DNA from 4 places in the Micromonospora sp. NPDC049529 genome. Region 3 is predicted to be linked to each of the others. Evidence: riboswitches for the same ligand, from Rfam matches in the RefSeq annotation. Region 3 holds a riboswitch; each other region holds the start of a gene.
What was found. Region 3 has a riboswitch for cobalamin ahead of ACZ6QQ_RS29315 (VWA domain-containing protein). Riboswitches for the same ligand answer to the same signal wherever they lie in the genome.

Region 1 (4,173 bases), on a different contig from region 3:
GGTCTTCCCGGAGCCGTTCGGCCCGAGCAGCCCGACCAGTGTGCCGGTCGGCACCGCACACGACACCCCGTCGACGATCAGGGTGCCCTTGACCGACCAACTCAACCCGGCGGCGGTGAGCATCAGCCGCGTACCTCCCGGCGGCGCATCAGCACGATGAAGGCGGGCACCCCGAGCAGGGCGGTGAGCACCCCGACCGGCAGTTCCCGTGGTTCGAACAGCGTCCGGGCGGCGGTGTCGACCCAGATCAGGAAGACGGCGCCGACCAGCACCGTCACCGGCAGCAGGCGGCGGTGGTCCGGCCCGGTGAAGTAGCGCACGGCGTGCGGCAGGATCAGCCCGACGAAACCGATCGCCCCGCTGATGCCGACCAGGGTGCCGGTGAGCAGGGCCGCGCAGACCAGCAGCAACCAGCGGACCCCGGTGACGTTGACGCCGAGGGTGGCGGCGGCGTCCTCGCCGAACGCGAAGGCGTTGAGCGTACGGGCGTGCCACAGGACGAGCAGCAGGGTCACCGCGAGGGCGGCGCAGCCGTACGCCAGTGGGGTCCAGGCGGCTCGGGCGAGCGAGCCGGAGAGCCAGAACGTGATCTCCTGGGTGGCGTGCGGCTCCGCCTGCCAGATGATGACGAACGAGGTGACCGCGGCGCAGAACTGGCCGATCGCCACCCCGGCGAGGATCATCCGGGTCGGTGCCAGCCGGGCACGTTGGCTGGCCAGCCCGAGCACGATCGCGAACGCCCCGATCGCGCCGACGAACGCCCCGGTGGAGACGGCCCAGACTCCGGCGCCGAACCCGGCGACGACCACCAGCACCGCGCCCAGTGACGCGCCGGAGGAGATACCCAGCAGGTAGGGGTCGGCCAGCGAGTTTCGGGTCAGGGTCTGCATCACCGCGCCGACGGCGGCGAGCCCGGCCCCGACCACCGCCGCGGTGAGCACCCGGGGCAGGCGAAGCTGCCAGACGATGTGGTCCCGCAGCAGGGGCACGTCCGATCCGACCAGCCCCAGGTGGTCCCCGATCACCGACCAGACCGTACCCAGCGACAGGTCCGCCGGTCCGATGGTGACCGCCACCCCGGTCGACAGGACCAGGGCGGCGGTCAGACCGAACAGCAGCCCCGCGTAACCGGCGGCACCGGTCCGACCGGCGCCGCCGGCACCGGGGACGGTCACGTCGGGCCGCCGGTACGCGGTCACGCTCAGCCGCCGGTACGCGGTGCCACGGCGGCGAGCCCGTTCGCCAGCCCCTCGATCGCGGTGACGTTGCGGATCCCGGCGGAGGTGGCGGAGAAGGGGATGGTGACGAACCGCTTGTCCCGTACCGCCGGCAGGTCCCGCAGGGTCGGACTCTTCTCCAGGTGGGCCTGCTTCTGCGCGGCCGGGCTCCACTCGGCGTCGATCAGCACGATCACGTCCGGGTTCCGCTCGACGACGGCCTCCCAGCTGATGTCACCCCAGCTGCCGGTGACGTCGGCGAAGACGTTCCGGGCCCCCACCGCTGACATGATCATGCCGGGGGCGCCGCAGCAGGCACCCGCGCTCGGTGCGTCCGTACCGTCGTCCCACCAGAAGACCGAGGCACCGGCGCGCGGCTTCGCGGCGGCCGCCGAGATCCGGGCCCGCTGGGCATCGACCAGGGCGGTGGCCCGGTCCGGCACCCCGAAGATCGTGGCGACCTCGCGGATCTCGTCGAACACGTTGTCGACGGTCAGCGTCGCCGGCCTGGAGTCCGCCGGGCAGCCGGCCGGGGAGAGGTAACTGCCGATCCCGAGGGTCCGCAGGGCGCCCCGGTCACCGGCACCCTCCTCGCCGAAGGCGCTGGCGAACGAGCCGTAGACGAAGTCCGGCCCGACCTCCAGCAGCTTCTCCTTCGACGGGTACTCCTTCGCCAGCACCGGCACGGCGCGGTACGCGTCGGCGTACTCCGGCAGGATGGCGTCGTCCAGGTAGGCCGTACCGATCAGCCGGTCGCCCAGGCCGAGCGCGAGCATGATCTCGGTGGCCGCCTGGTTCATCGTCACGACCTTGGTCGGTACGGCGGTGACGGTGACGTCGAATCCGCAGTTCCTCAGGGTCACCGGCCCGGTCGACGCCGACCCGGCGACATCCGTACCCGGGGAGTCGCCGCCGCCTCCGCAGCCGGCGGCGAGCGCCGCCCCGGCGACCAGGGCGACGATGGCCGGCGCGAGCACGCGTCGGCGGGACTGCGGTCGGGATGCGCGCACACGCATGGGGACCACCTCTCCAGCACCTCGTGGATGGGTCTGTTCGGTGCCGTGGCCGGTCTCCTGGCTGACGGGTGACACGCCGTCGGTCAACCTTCCCGGGCGGCTGCCCAGTGGTTGCCCGGTCCGTCGCCGCGCGTGGTGCGCGTCGGCGTCCGGGCCCAGACCAACGACTTCCCGATCACAGTGGCGAGGGCCGCTCCGGTTTCGCACCGGTCTTCCCGAGCACCACGGCAGCGTCACGCTAGCGTCGGCGCCCGTTCGTCGCCATTCGCAGCGACGATTCTCACGGCGTAGACGAGCCTGGATCGGCTCCGGTGATCTGGTCGCTCCGGCTCCGGCGCCGCACCGTGATCGGTATGTTGATTCGGTGCGGCAGCCGCAGTCGGACAAGGGGGTGACCTGGGAAGAACTCTTCTTCGACCTGGCCTTCGTCTTCGCGGTCACCCAGATCACCGCCGAACTGTTCGCCAACCACGACCTGCTGGGCGTGGCCCGGGCGCTCATCCTGTTCATCTCGATGTACTGGGCCTGGGTCGGTGTCACGATCTACGCCAACCAGCGCGACATCGGCAACGTCCGCGACCGGGTGGTCATCTTCACCCTCGGCTTCGGCAATCTCGTCCTGGCCCTCGCCATCCCCGGCGCCTTCGACGACCGGGGCCTGCTCTACGGCGTCAGCTACCTGATCATCCGGGTGCTGCTCGCCGGGTTCGCCCTCAACAACTTCCGGGAGTGGCGGAGCTTCTTCATCGGCCCGTACGGGGTCGGCGCGATCATTTCCGGTCCGCTGCTGCTGATCGGCGGAATCGCGGACGGCGACACCCGGATCGTGCTGTGGGGGATCGCCTCCGCGATCGACATCTTCAGCCCGCTGGTGCTGCGCCGGCAACTGGCGAAGTTCCGGGTCCGGCCGGTGCACTACACCCACCGCTACGGGCTGCTGCTCATCCTCGTCCTCGGCGAGTCCGTGGTGCAGGTCGGCGCGGTCGCGTCCAGCCTGCCGCTGACCTGGCCCCGGATGATCGCCGTCGCCGGCTCGTACGCGCTGGCCTGCGGGCTCTGGTGGGCCTACTTCATCCACGGTCTCTGGGCGTTCCGTCGCGCCGTGGTCCAGTCCGAGGGGCACAGCGACGTACGCCGGTCGATCCTGCTCTACGCGCACCTGGGCTTCAGTTGCGGGATCATCGTCGTCTCGGTAGGTCTGGCCGAGGTGGTCCGGTCACCGCTGGCCGGAATGAGGATGGGCGACGCCGCCCTGCTCTACGGCGGATCCGCGCTCTTCCTGGGCACCTTCGCCTACACCCAGTGGCGGCTGCACCGGACCGTGGCCTGGCGCCGGCTGCTCGCCGCCGGTGCCTGTCTGGTCTTCTTTCCCGTCGCCACGTTCATCCCCGCCTTGGCCGCGCTGGTCACCCTGGCCGGGGTGATCATCGTGGTGAACGTGGTGGAGCAGGAGATCCTGCGTCGGCACGGCGCGGGCCGGTTCTCCGGCATCGGCCCGTACCGCCCGGACGGAGCCGACGTCGAGGAAGTCGAGGTGAAAGCCGAGGTCGACGCCGGCTCGGGTGCCGGGGTGCGGATCGGGCCGGGGCGGGAGGTCGACACCACCGACAACGGGCCGATCGTGAGCGACTGACCGCGCCGCCGCTGCTGCCCGGCGCCCCGCTACCGCGTACCGGTCAGGCCGAGCCCGCCGAGCAGGTGGTCGAGCCGGTCGTTCTCGGTGCGCAGGAAGTCGCCGAACGAGTCACCGTCGAGGTAGGCGTCGGTCCAGCCGTACCGCTCCAGGGCGGTGCGCCACTGGGCCGAGTCGTGCAACCGGGCGACCGCGTCCCGCATCGCCGCCACGTCCCGCGCCGCCAGTCCGGGCGGTGCGACGATGCCCCGCCAGTTGCTGAACAGCACGTCGACCCCCTCCTCACGCAGGGTCGGGGCGAGGATGC
Region 2 (4,173 bases), on a different contig from region 3:
GACGTTCGTCACGGCCATCTGGATCTACCAGATGACGGTGGCGGTCGGCTCCTTCGACGTGCTGCGGCGCTCCTTCGCCCGGGTGAGCGACGACCGGCGGGTCCAGGCGCTGATCATCGCGTTCTGCTTCGGCTCCCTGCTGGAGGGCCTGGCCGGTCAGGGAACCCCGGTCGCCATCACCACCGTGATGCTGCTCGCGCTCGGCTTCCGGCCGATGATCGCGGCGATCGTCGCGTTGGTCGCCAACACCGTACCGGCCGCGTTCGGGCCGCTGGGGCTGCCGATCACCACCCTCGCCCGGGTCACCGACCTGCCGGCCACGGAGTTGGGGGCGATGGCGGGCCGCCAGGTGCCGGTGATCGCGGTGTTCGTACCGCTGCTCCTGATCTGGCTGGTCGACGGACGCCGCGGGCTGCGCGAGACCTGGCACCTCGCGGTGACCTGCGGGCTCACCTTCGGCCTGGCGCAGTTCCTGACCTCGAACTACCTGTCGATGGCCCTGGCCGACATCGTCGCCGCCCTGGTCAGCGCGGTGGCCGTGGCGGTCGCGGTACGCCGCTGGCCGCCGCGACGCGAACCCGCCGAACACCCCGACCGCACCGAGCGGGAACCGGACGGTGGCTCGCGGCCGTCGCCGGACACCCCGGTCGGTTCGCGGACGTCGCCGGACACCCCGGTCGGTGCCGGCGGATTACGGCCGGGGGCCGACGCCCGCCCGTCGGCGTCGACGGCCGTGCTCGCCGCACGCCCCGGCGTGGACGGGGCCGATTCGCCGGCCGACGTCTGGCGCGCCTACTCGCCGTACGTCACGATCGTCGTGATCTTCGCGCTCTCCCAGGTACCCGCGGTCTCCGGGCTGCTGAACCTGGTGACCGTGACCTTCCACTGGCCGGGTCTGCACCTGGAGACCGGCTCCGGGGCGCCGTCGACGATTCCGCTCTTCCGCCTCAACTGGTTGTCCTCGACCGGAACCCTGCTGGTGCTGGCCGGTCTGATCACCATGGCGCTGCTGCGCGTCGCGCCGCGTACGGCGGTGCGGGCCTACCGGGACACCCTGGTCGACCTGCGCTGGGCGATCCTCACTGTCTGCGGGCTGCTGGCGCTGGCCTTCGTCATGAACGCCAGCGGGCAGACGACCACGCTGGGAACCTGGCTGGCCGCGGCGGGCGGGTTCTTCGCCCTCCTCTCCCCCGTACTCGGCTGGCTCGGTGTCGCGCTCACCGGATCCGACACGTCCTCCAACTCGCTGTTCGGCGCTCTCCAGGTGAGCGCGGCGCAGCAGACCGGCCTCGACCCGGTGCTGGTGGCCGCCGCCAACGCCTCCGGTGGCGTGGTCGGCAAGATGATCTCCCTACAGAACCTCACCATCGCCGCGAGCGCGGTCGGGCTGCACGGCCGGGAGGGCGACCTGTTCCGCCGGACCTTCGGCTGGAGCCTCCTGCTGATCGCCGCGATGGCGCTGCTGGTCGGTCTCCAGGCGACCCCGGTCCTGTCCTGGATGGTGCCCTGACGGCGGTGGCGGTGGGCCAACCGCCGGGAGTGCTCCGCCGCCACGTGTCCTCGGCGACACACCAACACGACATCTGGTGTTCAGCAACCACGCTCCCCCCATATATAGTCCGTGACGCAACTGGTTCGGCCGGGCATCCAACCCGGCCGAGGCAAGAGGGAACCCGGTGCGAATCCGGGACTGCCCCGCAGCGGTGAGTGGGAACGACAGCCGTCACACAGCACTGGGAGACGCCCGGCCGACGCCGGGCACGCCCCCGGGAAGCGACGGCCGGTAGGGGGTCACGGGTTCCGTGGCCGCGCCCACGAGTCCGAAGACCTGCCAGTCGTGCCGCGCCCGGCCAACGGTGCGCGGCGGTCCGAGGCCGCGCGGGACGGCTGACGGCTGCGACGCACCCTCGGGTGCGTCTCCGCCTGCCTGCGCGCACTTCCGGACCTCGTCGGCGACGAGTACGAGGAGCGACAGGTGACGGTCACACAGGTGGTGGCGGATGGTACGACGACGGACGGCGGTTCACCGAGCGCGGGGCAGCGGCGTACCCCGATGCGGGTGCGCGAGCGCGACGGCGCACTGGAGCCGGTCGACGTGAACAAGATCGTCCGGGCGGTGCAGCGCTGGGCGGACGACCTGGACGACATCGACCCGACGCGGGTGGCGACCCGGACGATCAGCGGTCTCTACGACGGGGCGACCACCGCCGAACTGGACCGGTTGTCGATCCAGACCGCCGCCGAGATGATCGGCGAGGAGCCCCAGTACTCCCGGCTCGCCGCCCGGCTGCTCGCCGGCTACGTCGACAAGGAGGTACGCGAACGGGGCATCGCCTCGTTCAGCCAGGCGATCCGGCTCGGCCACGAACTCGGGCTGATCGGTGACGAGACGGCGCGGTTCGTCGCGGTCAACGCCCGCAAGCTCGACGACGCCATCGACCCCACCGCCGACCTGCGGTTCGAGTACTTCGGGCTGCGTACGGTGCACGACCGTTACCTGCTGCGCCACCCGACCGACCGGCTGGTGCTGGAGACACCGCAGTACTGGCTGCTCCGGGTCGCCTGCGGCCTGTCGCAGACCCCCGGCGAGGCGATCGGGTTCTACCGGCTGATGTCAACGCTTGCCTACCTGCCGAGTTCCCCGACGCTGTTCAACTCCGGCACCGCGCACACCCAGATGTCGTCCTGTTTCCTGGTCGACTCGCCCCGCGACGAACTCGACTCGATCTACGACCGGTACGCCCAGGTGGCGAAGCTGTCGAAGTTCGCCGGTGGGATCGGCATCGCCTGGTCGCGGGTCCGGTCCCGGGGCGCGCTGATCCGGGGCACGAACGGCCTGTCGAACGGGATCGTGCCGTGGCTGCGGACCCTGGACGCGAGCGTGGCGGCGGTCAACCAGGGCGGCCGGCGCAAGGGGGCGGCGTGCGTCTACCTGGAACCGTGGCACCCGGACATCGAGGAGTTCCTCGAACTGCGGGACAACACCGGTGAGGACGCCCGGCGTACGCACAACCTGAACCTGGCGAACTGGATCCCGGACGAGTTCATGCGGCGGGTCGAGGCCGACGAGGTCTGGTCGCTGTTCGACCCGGCCGAGGTGCCCGAACTGCCCGACCTGTGGGGGGACGAGTTCGACGCCGCGTACCGGTCCGCCGAGGCCGCCGGCCGGTTCGTCCGCCAGGTCAGGGCACGCGACCTGTACGGGCGGATGATGCGCACCCTGGCCCAGACCGGCAACGGGTGGATGACGTTCAAGGACCCGTCGAACCGGCTGTGCAACCAGACCGCTGAACCGGGCAACGTGGTGCACCTGTCGAACCTCTGCACCGAGATCGTCGAGGTCTCCGGCGACGGCGAGACGGCGGTCTGCAACCTCGGTTCGGTCAACCTGGCCGCGCACCTGGCCGGTGACGACGTCGACTGGGACCGGTTGCGCGAGACGGTTCGCACCGCCGTGGTCTTCCTCGACCGGGTGATCGACATCAACTACTACCCGAGCGCCGAGGCGGCGGCGAGCAACCCACGCTGGCGCCCGGTCGGGCTCGGGCTGATGGGGCTACAGGACGTCTTCTTCGCGCTCCGGCTGCCGTTCGACTCGCCCCGGGCGCGGGAGTTGTCGACCAGGATCTCCGAGGAGATCTACCTGACCGCCCTGGAAACCTCCGCCGGGCTCGCGCAACGGTTCGGCCCGCACCCGGCGTACGAGCAGACGCGGGCCGCCCGGGGGCAACTCCAACCCGACCTGTGGGGCGTGACCCCGACCCAGACCGAGCGCTGGGCCGCCGTACGGGACCGGGTCGCGGCGTACGGGCTGCGCAACTCGCTGCTGGTCGCGATCGCCCCGACGGCCACCATCGCCTCCATCGCCGGCTGCTACGAGTGCATCGAGCCGCAGGTGTCGAACCTGTTCAAGCGGGAGACCCTCTCCGGCGAGTTCCTCCAGATCAACACCGCTCTGGTCCGGGAGCTCAAGGCCCTGGGCCGGTGGACCGAGCAGGTCCGGACCGAGATCCGCCGCGCCGAGGGCTCGGTCCAGGGCATCGCGGCGCTGCCGGCCGACGTACGGGAGCTGTTCCGGACCGCGTGGGAACTGCCGCAGCGCTCCCTGATCGACCTCGCCGCCGCCCGCTCCCCCTACGTCGACCAGAGCCAGTCGCTGAACCTGTTCATGAG
Region 3 (4,173 bases):
TGGTCATCTCGGTGACCAGGTCGGCGAGGTCGACCAGGTCCGGGTGGGCGTCCCGGCCGGTGATCACCACGTGCTGGTTGCCGGGCCGGTCGCGCAGGGTGGCGACCACGTCGGCGATGTCGATCCAGCCCCACTTGATCGGGTAGGTGAACTCGTCGAGCACGTAGAAGCGGTACGCCTCGGCGGCCAGGTCACGCTTGATCTGGGCCCAGCCCTCGGCCGCCTCGACGGCGTGGTCACGCTCGGTGCCGGGGCGCTGGATCCAGGACCAGCCCTCGCCCATCTTGTGCCAGACGACGCTGCCGCCCTGGCCGCTCTCGCCGAGCGTACGCAGGGCGGTCTCCTCGCCGACCTTCCACTTCGGGCTCTTCACGAACTGGAAGACGGCGATCGGCCAGCCCGCGCTCCAGGCCCGCAACGCCATCCCGAACGCGGCGGTCGACTTGCCCTTGCCCTGACCGGTGTGCACCGCCGTGACCGGCTGACGGCGCCGCTCCCGGGTGGTGAGGCCGTCGTCGGGTACCTGCTCCGGCTTGCCCTGAGGCACGTCAGGCCGCCTTTCCGAGAGTGTGCAGCGCGTCCAGCGGGACGCAGTCGGCGTCCAGCGCGGTGGCCAGCCGTCGGGCCAGGCCGAGCCGGATCGGTCCGGCCTCGCAGTCGACCACGACCGAGGCGATGTCGGCCAGCGACGGCACGACGGTCAACGGGTCCGGCCCGCTGGTCGCCCGGCCGTCGGTGACCACGACCAGCAGCGGCCGGCGCCGTGGGTCGCGACGCCGCTCGGACTCCAGGGTCCGGGCCGCCTGACGCAGCCCGGCGGCGAGCGGGGTACGGCCACCGGTGCGCAGTTCGGCCAGGCGCAGCACGCCGACCTCGTGGCTGGCGGTCGGTTCCAGCACCGTGCTCGCCCCGGTGCCCCGGAACGTGATCATGCCGATCTTGTCCCGCCGCTGGTAGGCGTCGCGCAGCAGCGACAGCACGGCGGTCTTGACCACCCGCATCCGGCGGCGCGCCGCCATCGATCCGGAGGCGTCGACCACGAAGAGCACCAGGTTCGCCTCCCGACCGACGTGCACCGCCTCGCGCAGGTCCGCAGGCGTGACCGTGCGGGCACCGCGTCGGGCCGTGGCCAGCAGGGTGGCGGGCAGGTGCAGGCTGGTCAGCCGGCCGGTCGGCAGCCGGGACCCGACCACCCGACCCCGCCGGGCGTACGCCGGGGAGCGGCGGCCGGTGTGCGCGCCGGTACCCCGTCCGCGTACGGCCAGGGCACGGGTCCGGTACGGGCTGGTCGCCGCGACCGCCGGCTGGTTTCCGGCGGACGGCTGTTCCTTCTGCTGCTCATCCGTCCGCTGCTCCGGCACCGGCTGCTCGTCCGGGCCGGTCTGCTCCGGTCCGGTGGCCGGCGGGGGCGACCCGTCGGGCCGGTCGGGCGTGTCCGGGCCACCGTCGGGGCCGCCCGGTGGCGGACCACCGGCTGGTGGCTCGGGCGGACCGTCGGACGGGCCGCCGTCGGGATCGTCGTCCGGTCCGGCCGGCGGTTCGGGCTCCGGATCGTCGTCGGCGGCGTGCTCGCGCAGCAGTTCCTCAAGCTTGTCCTGGTCGGCGCCGGGCGGGTCGAGCGGGTCCCGGCGGCGGCGGTGCGGCAGGGCGAGCCGGGCGGCGGCGGCCACGTCGTCGGCGGTCACCACGTCCCGGTCGTGCCAGGCGGCGAGCGCCACCGCCGTACGGGCCACCACGATGTCGGCGCGCAACCCGTCGACGCCGTAGCCGAGGCAGATGGCGGCGATCCGGTCCAGTTCGTGATCGGGCAGCCGTACCGAGGGCAGCCGTCGGCGGGCGACCGCGATCCGCCCGGCGAGTACGGCGTCCTCGTCGACCCAGCGCGCCGCGAAGCCCACCGGATCCGTCTCGTACGCGAGCCGCCGGCGGACCACCTCGGCCCGGGGTGCCGTCTCGCGGGGCGCGGTCACCGCGACCACCAGCCCGAACCGGTCCACGAGTTGGGGACGGGGTTCGCCCTCCTCCGGGTTCATCGTGCCTACGAGCAGGAACCGGGCGGCGTGCTTGACCGACACCCCGTCCCGTTCGACGTGTGCCCGACCCATGGCGGCGGCGTCGAGCAGCAGGTCGACCAGGTGGTCCGGCAGCAGGTTCACCTCGTCGACGTAGAGCACTCCCCGGTGGGCGGCGGCGAGCAGCCCCGGTTCGTACGCCTTGATCCCGTCGGCCAGGGCGCGTTGCAGGTCGAGGGTGCCGACGACCCGGTCCTCGGTGGCGCCGACCGGCAGCTCGACCAGGGTGGCGCGGCGCCGCTGGCCGCCCGCCCCCGGTTCGTGCGGGCCGTCCGGGCAGTCGGTGTCGGGGTTGGCCGGGTCGCAGGCGAACCGGCAGCCGGGCACCACGTCGACGTCGGGCAGCAGGGCCGCGAGGGCCCGGACGATGGTCGACTTGGCGGTGCCCTTCTCGCCCCGGACCAGCACTCCGCCGATCGCCGGGGAGACCGCGTTGAGCAGCAGGGCAAGTCGCAGTTCGGCCAGACCGACGACGGCGGAGAACGGGTACGGCGGGGTCATCGCCCGCTCAGGCGTGCAGCCATGCTCAAGTCCCTTCCGCGGGTATCCACGCCCGCGTGTGGCTGGGTGTCACCGAGCGGTCGGAGTCTCCTGACTCCCGGATCGACGCTTCCCCCCGACCTTCCGGCCGCTCGGCCGTGGCCCGTACGTGAGAGGTCACTCCCCGGTCACAGTGGCGGGACCGCCCCGGATTCGCACCGGGTTCCTCCGCGCACCGCTCGTGCAGGCCATGCTGTCCCACGGACCGCTCCGTCGTCAACGTGACCGCTCCGACCGCGCCCCGGCGGACCTGCGGGTGGGCGCGTCCGTCGGCGCCGGTATCGGGAAGATCACCCCACGGGTACGGTGCCCGGACGGCTCGGCCGCCGGAGCACTAGATTGACGTGGTGGCGGCTGAGGCGGCGGGGCTGGAGCGGGCCCGGCAGATCGCGGACGAGGTGCTGCTGCCGGCCGCGCTCTCGGTCGACCGGGCCGAACGGGTGCCGACCAGCCAACTCGACCTGCTCGCCGCCGAGGGCTTCTACGGTGTGGCGGCCGGTGGTCGGGACACCACCGTCGACCTCGGTGCCCTGGTCGAGACGTTCGCGAGCGGCTGCCTGGCCACCACCTTCGTCTGGTTGCAGCATCACGGCGCGGTGCGCGCGGCGGCGAGCAGTGAGCGCCCGGGTGTGCGGGAGACCTGGCTGGGACCGCTGAGCCGGGGTGAACGCCGGTCCGGCATCGCCCTGGCCGGGCTGCGTCCCGGTCCGGCCCCACTGCGGGTACGCCGCACCGACGACGGTTACCTGCTCGACGGCACCGCCCCGTGGGTCACCGGCTGGGGTCTGGTCGACACCCTGTACCTGGCCGCCCGCGACGAGGACGACCTGATCCACTATTTCCTGCTCGACGCCACCCCGGCCCGTGGCCTCACCGTGCACACGCTCGCGCTGGTGGCGGTCAACGCGAGCCGTACGGTCGACGTCGTCTTCACCGGGCACCGGGTGCCGGCCGAGCGGCTGGTCGCCACCGAGCCGTACGCCGAGTGGGCCCGTACCGACGCGTCCGGTTCGGCGTTGAACGGGTTCCTGGCGCTCGGGGTGGCGAACCGCTGCCTGCGGTTGCTCGGGCCGGGGCCGCTGGACGCCGTACTCGAATCCTGTCGCGCGGACCTGGTCGCCGCCGAGCCGGGCGATGTCCCGGCGGCCCGTGCCGCTGCTGCGGAGCTCGCCCTGCGGGCCGCTGCGGCGCTGGCCGTGAGCACCGGCAGTCGTGCGGTGCGCACCGACCAGCATGCCCAGCGCCTGGTCCGGGAGGCAACGTTCCTGCTGGTCTTCGGCTCACGGCCGGCGATCCGGGACGCCCTGCTGCACCGGCTCACCGGGTACGCAGCGAGCTGCTAGTGCCGTGACCACGATCCTTGGCCGGGTCCGGTGACACGCCGACCGGCGTTCGTGGGGTTGGTGGTGTCCGGCGCCAGGCTGTCGGGATGGCAGCACCTGTTCGGGCGCGCAGCTCAGGATGACGAGGCGTCCTGGACACAGTAAGGCCACCCGCACCGGCTCCCCGCAGCACCTGCTCGGTGCCCGGCCCGCCGGCGAACTGGACCACGGCGAATGTT
Region 4 (4,173 bases), on a different contig from region 3:
TTCCTCGATCCGTTTCGGTGACGCAATGGTCACCAGGGGATGTGGTAGAGATAGGTACGAATAGCCGAGGCCCGACATCGGGCGAGTGCGCATCGTCTTTGCCGACAGCACGACCGGACGAGTGGACGATGCACAGGCCGGGGGGAGCATCATGCCGGAGTCCGTTGTCGGGTCGACCGTCCCGCGTCGACAGCTCGGCCGGGAGCTGCGCCGGCTCCGCGAACACGAGGCGCGTATGCCGCAGGTGGACGCCGCCCGTGCGCTGGAGTGGTCGGTGACGAAGCTGTGGCGCTTCGAGAGCGGCGAGCTGCCCGCCCGTACGGTCGACGTCAAGGCCATGTGCGACCTGTACGGCGCCGACGAGCAGACCACCACCGCCCTCACCGCCATCGCCCCGCACACCAAGTCCAAGGGCTGGTGGCACGACTACGCGGACATCCCGCCCTGGTTCGAGCTGTTCATCGGTCTCGAAGAGGCCGCGAGCAAGCTCCGCGAGTACCACACCGATCTCGTCTCCGGCGTCCTGCAAACCAGGGAGTACGCCACAGCGGTGTTCAAGAGAAGCGTGCTGGGGTTGTCACCCGATGAGATTGAGCGGCGCGTCGCGGTGCGGATGAGCAGGGCCCGCCTGCTGACCAGGCTCGACCCGCAAGCGCCGGTATTCGACGTGATGCTCGACGAGGCGGTCATTCGTCGGCCCGTCGGGGATGGGCAGATCATGGCCCGGCAGCTGCGGCGCCTGGCCGAGGCAAGCGAGCTGCCCAACGTATCCATCCGCCTGCTGCCGTTCAGCGCCGGCATCCACGGAGGCACCATGGTCGGTGGATTTACCATCATGGACTTTCCGAAGCGCCAGGAACCCACGACAATCTACGTGGAGGGCCTGACCGGTGCTCTCTACCTGGACAAGCCAGCCGAGACCGCGCGGTACGCCCTTGCCTTCGAGGACATCACCGCGTCAGCACTGAACGAGGCCGCATCGCGCGATGAGTTCGTGCGCGCGGCGAAGGAGTATGAGTCGTGAGCAGTCTTTCAGGAGCCCGCTGGCGCAAGAGCAGTCGCTCGAATGATCAAGGTCAGTGCGTTGAGGTGGCGGACAACCTGGTGGGGGTTGTCGGGGTGCGTGATTCGAAGGATGTGGCTGGGCCGGTGCTGGTGGTGGAGTCGGCGGGTTGGATGGCGTTCGTCGGTGGGGCGAAGTCAGGTGCCTTCCGTCGCTGACGGCTGGGTGAACACATGATCCACGCGCGCTCACCTGTTGTGGGGGCGGTCAACAGAACAGCTCAGCGGGCGTCGATCATGGTCTGTCCGTGCGCTTCGGCGCCGAGGTGGGGCGTCTGCGGACAGTAAAAGTTTGCCTAAAAACCCACGTTTAGCTGTCGCAGGCAAACCGGGGTTTTTAGGCAAACTTTGCCAATCGCGCTGTGAGAGTCCCGGCGCGGTCAGGCAGCTCACGGTCGCCCCGGATCGGTCGAGTCTGAGTCTGAGCTGGTCGTGCCGGGGTCGGTGGCGGTACGGATGCGGTGAGCTGTTCCAGGGCGGCGACCTCGGCCCGCAGGGCGGCTCGCCCCTGCCGACCGGTTCCCGACGGAGAGGTTCAGGCCGACGGGTGCCAGCGGTCGTGGTGCAGCGCCGCCGACAGGGGGCGGCGTTGGCGCCAGCCGTGTCGTTCCAGGTCGGGCGTCTGCTCGAAGTGGGTCACCGGGCCCAGGCAGAGCCAGGCGACCGGGCGGATGGTGGCCGGGATGCCGAGCAGGTCACGCAGGAACGTCTCCCGGTAGAAGGAGACCCAGCCGACCCCGAGCTGTTCGGCACTCGCCGCCAGCCAGAGGTTCTGGATCGCCAGGCAGACCGAGTAGAGCCCGGCGTCGGCGATCGCGTGCCGGCCGAGCACCGACGGGCCACCCCGCTCCGGGTCGTACGTGACGACGATCGACAGGGTCGACTCGCGTACGCCGTCGATTTTGATCCCGGCGAACCGCCGCGCGGCCTCACCCTCCAGGGTGGCCGCGAAGCTGTCCCGCTCCCGCTCCACGTGCCGGTGGAACTCCCGCCGCAGGTCCGGATCCCGGACCAGGACGAAGTCCCACGGCTGGGAGAGCCCGACGCTCGGCGCGGCGTGCGCCGCCGTCAGTACCCGCTCCAACACCTCGTCGGCGATCGGTGCTCCAGTGAACTGGCCGCGTACGTCCCGGCGACGGTGGATGACCTCGTAAAGATCCGTGTCCAAGGCAGGCTCCCGCTGCGCTCGTGCCCCGAGAACGGGGCAGGTGACAGCGAGGCCGGTCTTCGGACTCCCGGATCTGCGCTGGTCACCCGCCTTCCCAGCCCTGTTCGGGCCAGTGGCCGCGTCTCGTACGCGTGGGTGGCAGCTCCCCGGTCACCGCGGCGGGCCCGTGCCGGATTCACACCGGCTTCCCGATTCTCCCCGCTCGCGCGGGGCACCTCGCAACGTTTGTGCCAGGACGAACCCTAGCGCCACCGGCTCGGCGGACGGCGAGGACAGGTTCCCGGCGTCACTCGCGTCACGTTCTCGTCGCCTTCCGCGAATGTTCGCGTGGATGGTCGGTCACCCGCCGTACGGTGGAGGTTGGGGAGGTGCGATGGCGACGGTAGCGGTGACCCGGCTCGTGCAGGCGTCCGCCGAGGAACTGTGGCAGGTCTTCACCGACCTGCCCGGCCGGTCCGACTGGCTCTCGACGATCAACGGGATCGAGGTGCTGACCACCGGCCCGATGCGGGTCGGCACGGTCTGGCGGGAGAGTCACCGCCTGCCGGACGGCACCGAGCTGATCGAGGAGTTCCGGGTGGACGAGGCGAGTCCGCCGCACCGGCTCACGGTCAGCTCGTCCGGCGTCGGCGTCGACTACCGGACCGTGTACTCCTTCACACCGGTCGAGGGGCGGCGCCGTCGGCGTGGCTGGACCGCGGTCAGCGTGGTCCAGGAGGGCGCCGTGACGGCGCCGTACGCGCGCCTGCTCGCGCTGGTGTTCGGCGGGCTGGCCGCTCGTACCGTCGAGGGAGCGCTCCGTCGTGACCTGGCCGACCTGGCCGCCGTGGTTACCTCGCCCGACGGCGACCACCGGGGCGACCCGGCCGCCGCGGCCTGATCGGGACCGGCCGCCACAGCCCCGTCCCCGGAGGCGCCGCCCAGCGGCTACCGCCGTCGGCCGAGACACGGGACGGGGCGCCGAGACACGGGACGGGGCGTTGCCGACTGACCTGACAGGCATCGGTCCGGCATGGCTCGGTAGGGTGCCCGGCGGAGGTGCTGGATGCGATCGCGGGGCCGGAGGTGGGGTCGGCGCCGGCCGGCCGTGATCGTGATCGCGGCCGTGCTGGTCGTGGCGTCGGTCGCGGTGATCGCGTACCGGGTGCTCGCTCCGACCGAGGTGCTCACCACCGCCCGTACCGGTTATCCCGCTCCGGTGCGCCCGGCGATCGGGGTGGTCGGCACGCTCGCCTCCGCTCCGCTGATCGTCGACGGTCGGCTGCGGATCTACGCCACCACCCGCCAGGTGCGCGCCGACGAGCCGGTCGACGCCCGGACCCGGCGTACCCCGTACTGGTCGTACCGGCGCTGGCCGGCCGAGCTGATCGGCGTCGTGGCGGTCGGGACGACCGTGGTCAGCCGCTGGTCGGATGGCGACCTGGTCGCGCTGGACGCCCGTACCGGCCGGATCAGGTGGCGGGCCGACGGCCCACCCCCCGGACACGGGTACGACGGGCGGCGCACCGGAGCCGGCACGAACTACACCCCGGCCGGGCTGATTCCGGCGACCGGGAGCAGCGGACGGGCCGTACTGGTGGTGATCGGCGGATCCGGGCTGCGCGGTCTCGACCTGGCCGACGGGCACGAGTTGTGGCGGGTCGACATCGACGGTTCCTGCCGGGCCGGTGCGCTCACCACCACCGCCGGTCAACTCGTCACCGTCGACGCCTGCGCGGCTCCCCAGGTGGCGGAGTTCCACGACGTCCAGACCGGTCGGCTGGTCAACCGGTGGCGGCCGGAGGACGCCGGACCCGAGTTGGGGTTGGTCCCGGTCGGCTGTGGCAACGGCGGTTCGAACTGCTCGGCCATGCGTACGACCAGCGCCGGCAACAGCCGTGGTTGGCTGCTGGACCGGGGCGAACCGGTGCCGGTGCCGGTGCTCGACCCGGCCGAGGCGGTGC

Region 1: it holds a riboswitch for cobalamin, as region 3 does, so the genes downstream of both, ACZ6QQ_RS27745 (ABC transporter substrate-binding protein) here and ACZ6QQ_RS29315 (VWA domain-containing protein) in region 3, are expected to answer to the same signal.
Region 2: it holds a riboswitch for cobalamin, as region 3 does, so the genes downstream of both, ACZ6QQ_RS36065 (ribonucleoside-diphosphate reductase subunit alpha) here and ACZ6QQ_RS29315 (VWA domain-containing protein) in region 3, are expected to answer to the same signal.
Region 4: it holds a riboswitch for cobalamin, as region 3 does, so the genes downstream of both, bluB (5,6-dimethylbenzimidazole synthase) here and ACZ6QQ_RS29315 (VWA domain-containing protein) in region 3, are expected to answer to the same signal.

Annotation. Positions count from the first base shown of each region.
Region 1 is NZ_JBVJHT010000018.1:6,772-10,944, reverse strand. It holds gene ACZ6QQ_RS27755 (ABC transporter ATP-binding protein) at 1-123, opposite strand, end outside; gene ACZ6QQ_RS27750 (FecCD family ABC transporter permease) at 123-1,199, opposite strand; gene ACZ6QQ_RS27745 (ABC transporter substrate-binding protein) at 1,202-2,233, opposite strand; cobalamin riboswitch at 2,264-2,475, opposite strand; gene ACZ6QQ_RS27740 (low temperature requirement protein A) at 2,598-3,866, shown strand; gene ACZ6QQ_RS27735 (tripartite tricarboxylate transporter substrate binding protein) at 3,896-4,173, opposite strand, start outside.
Region 2 is NZ_JBVJHT010000035.1:9,357-13,529, forward strand. It holds gene ACZ6QQ_RS36060 (L-lactate permease) at 1-1,510, shown strand, start outside; cobalamin riboswitch at 1,615-1,850, shown strand; gene ACZ6QQ_RS36065 (ribonucleoside-diphosphate reductase subunit alpha) at 2,054-4,173, shown strand, end outside.
Region 3 is NZ_JBVJHT010000020.1:5,132-9,304, reverse strand. It holds gene cobO (cob(I)yrinic acid a,c-diamide adenosyltransferase) at 1-547, opposite strand, end outside; gene ACZ6QQ_RS29315 (VWA domain-containing protein) at 549-2,573, opposite strand; cobalamin riboswitch at 2,657-2,781, opposite strand; gene ACZ6QQ_RS29310 (acyl-CoA dehydrogenase family protein) at 2,960-3,955, shown strand.
Region 4 is NZ_JBVJHT010000001.1:554,306-558,478, forward strand. It holds gene ACZ6QQ_RS02605 (helix-turn-helix domain-containing protein) at 86-1,024, shown strand; gene ACZ6QQ_RS02610 (DUF397 domain-containing protein) at 1,021-1,221, shown strand; gene bluB (5,6-dimethylbenzimidazole synthase) at 1,598-2,230, opposite strand; cobalamin riboswitch at 2,264-2,464, opposite strand; gene ACZ6QQ_RS02620 (SRPBCC family protein) at 2,604-3,110, shown strand; gene ACZ6QQ_RS02625 (outer membrane protein assembly factor BamB family protein) at 3,318-4,173, shown strand, end outside.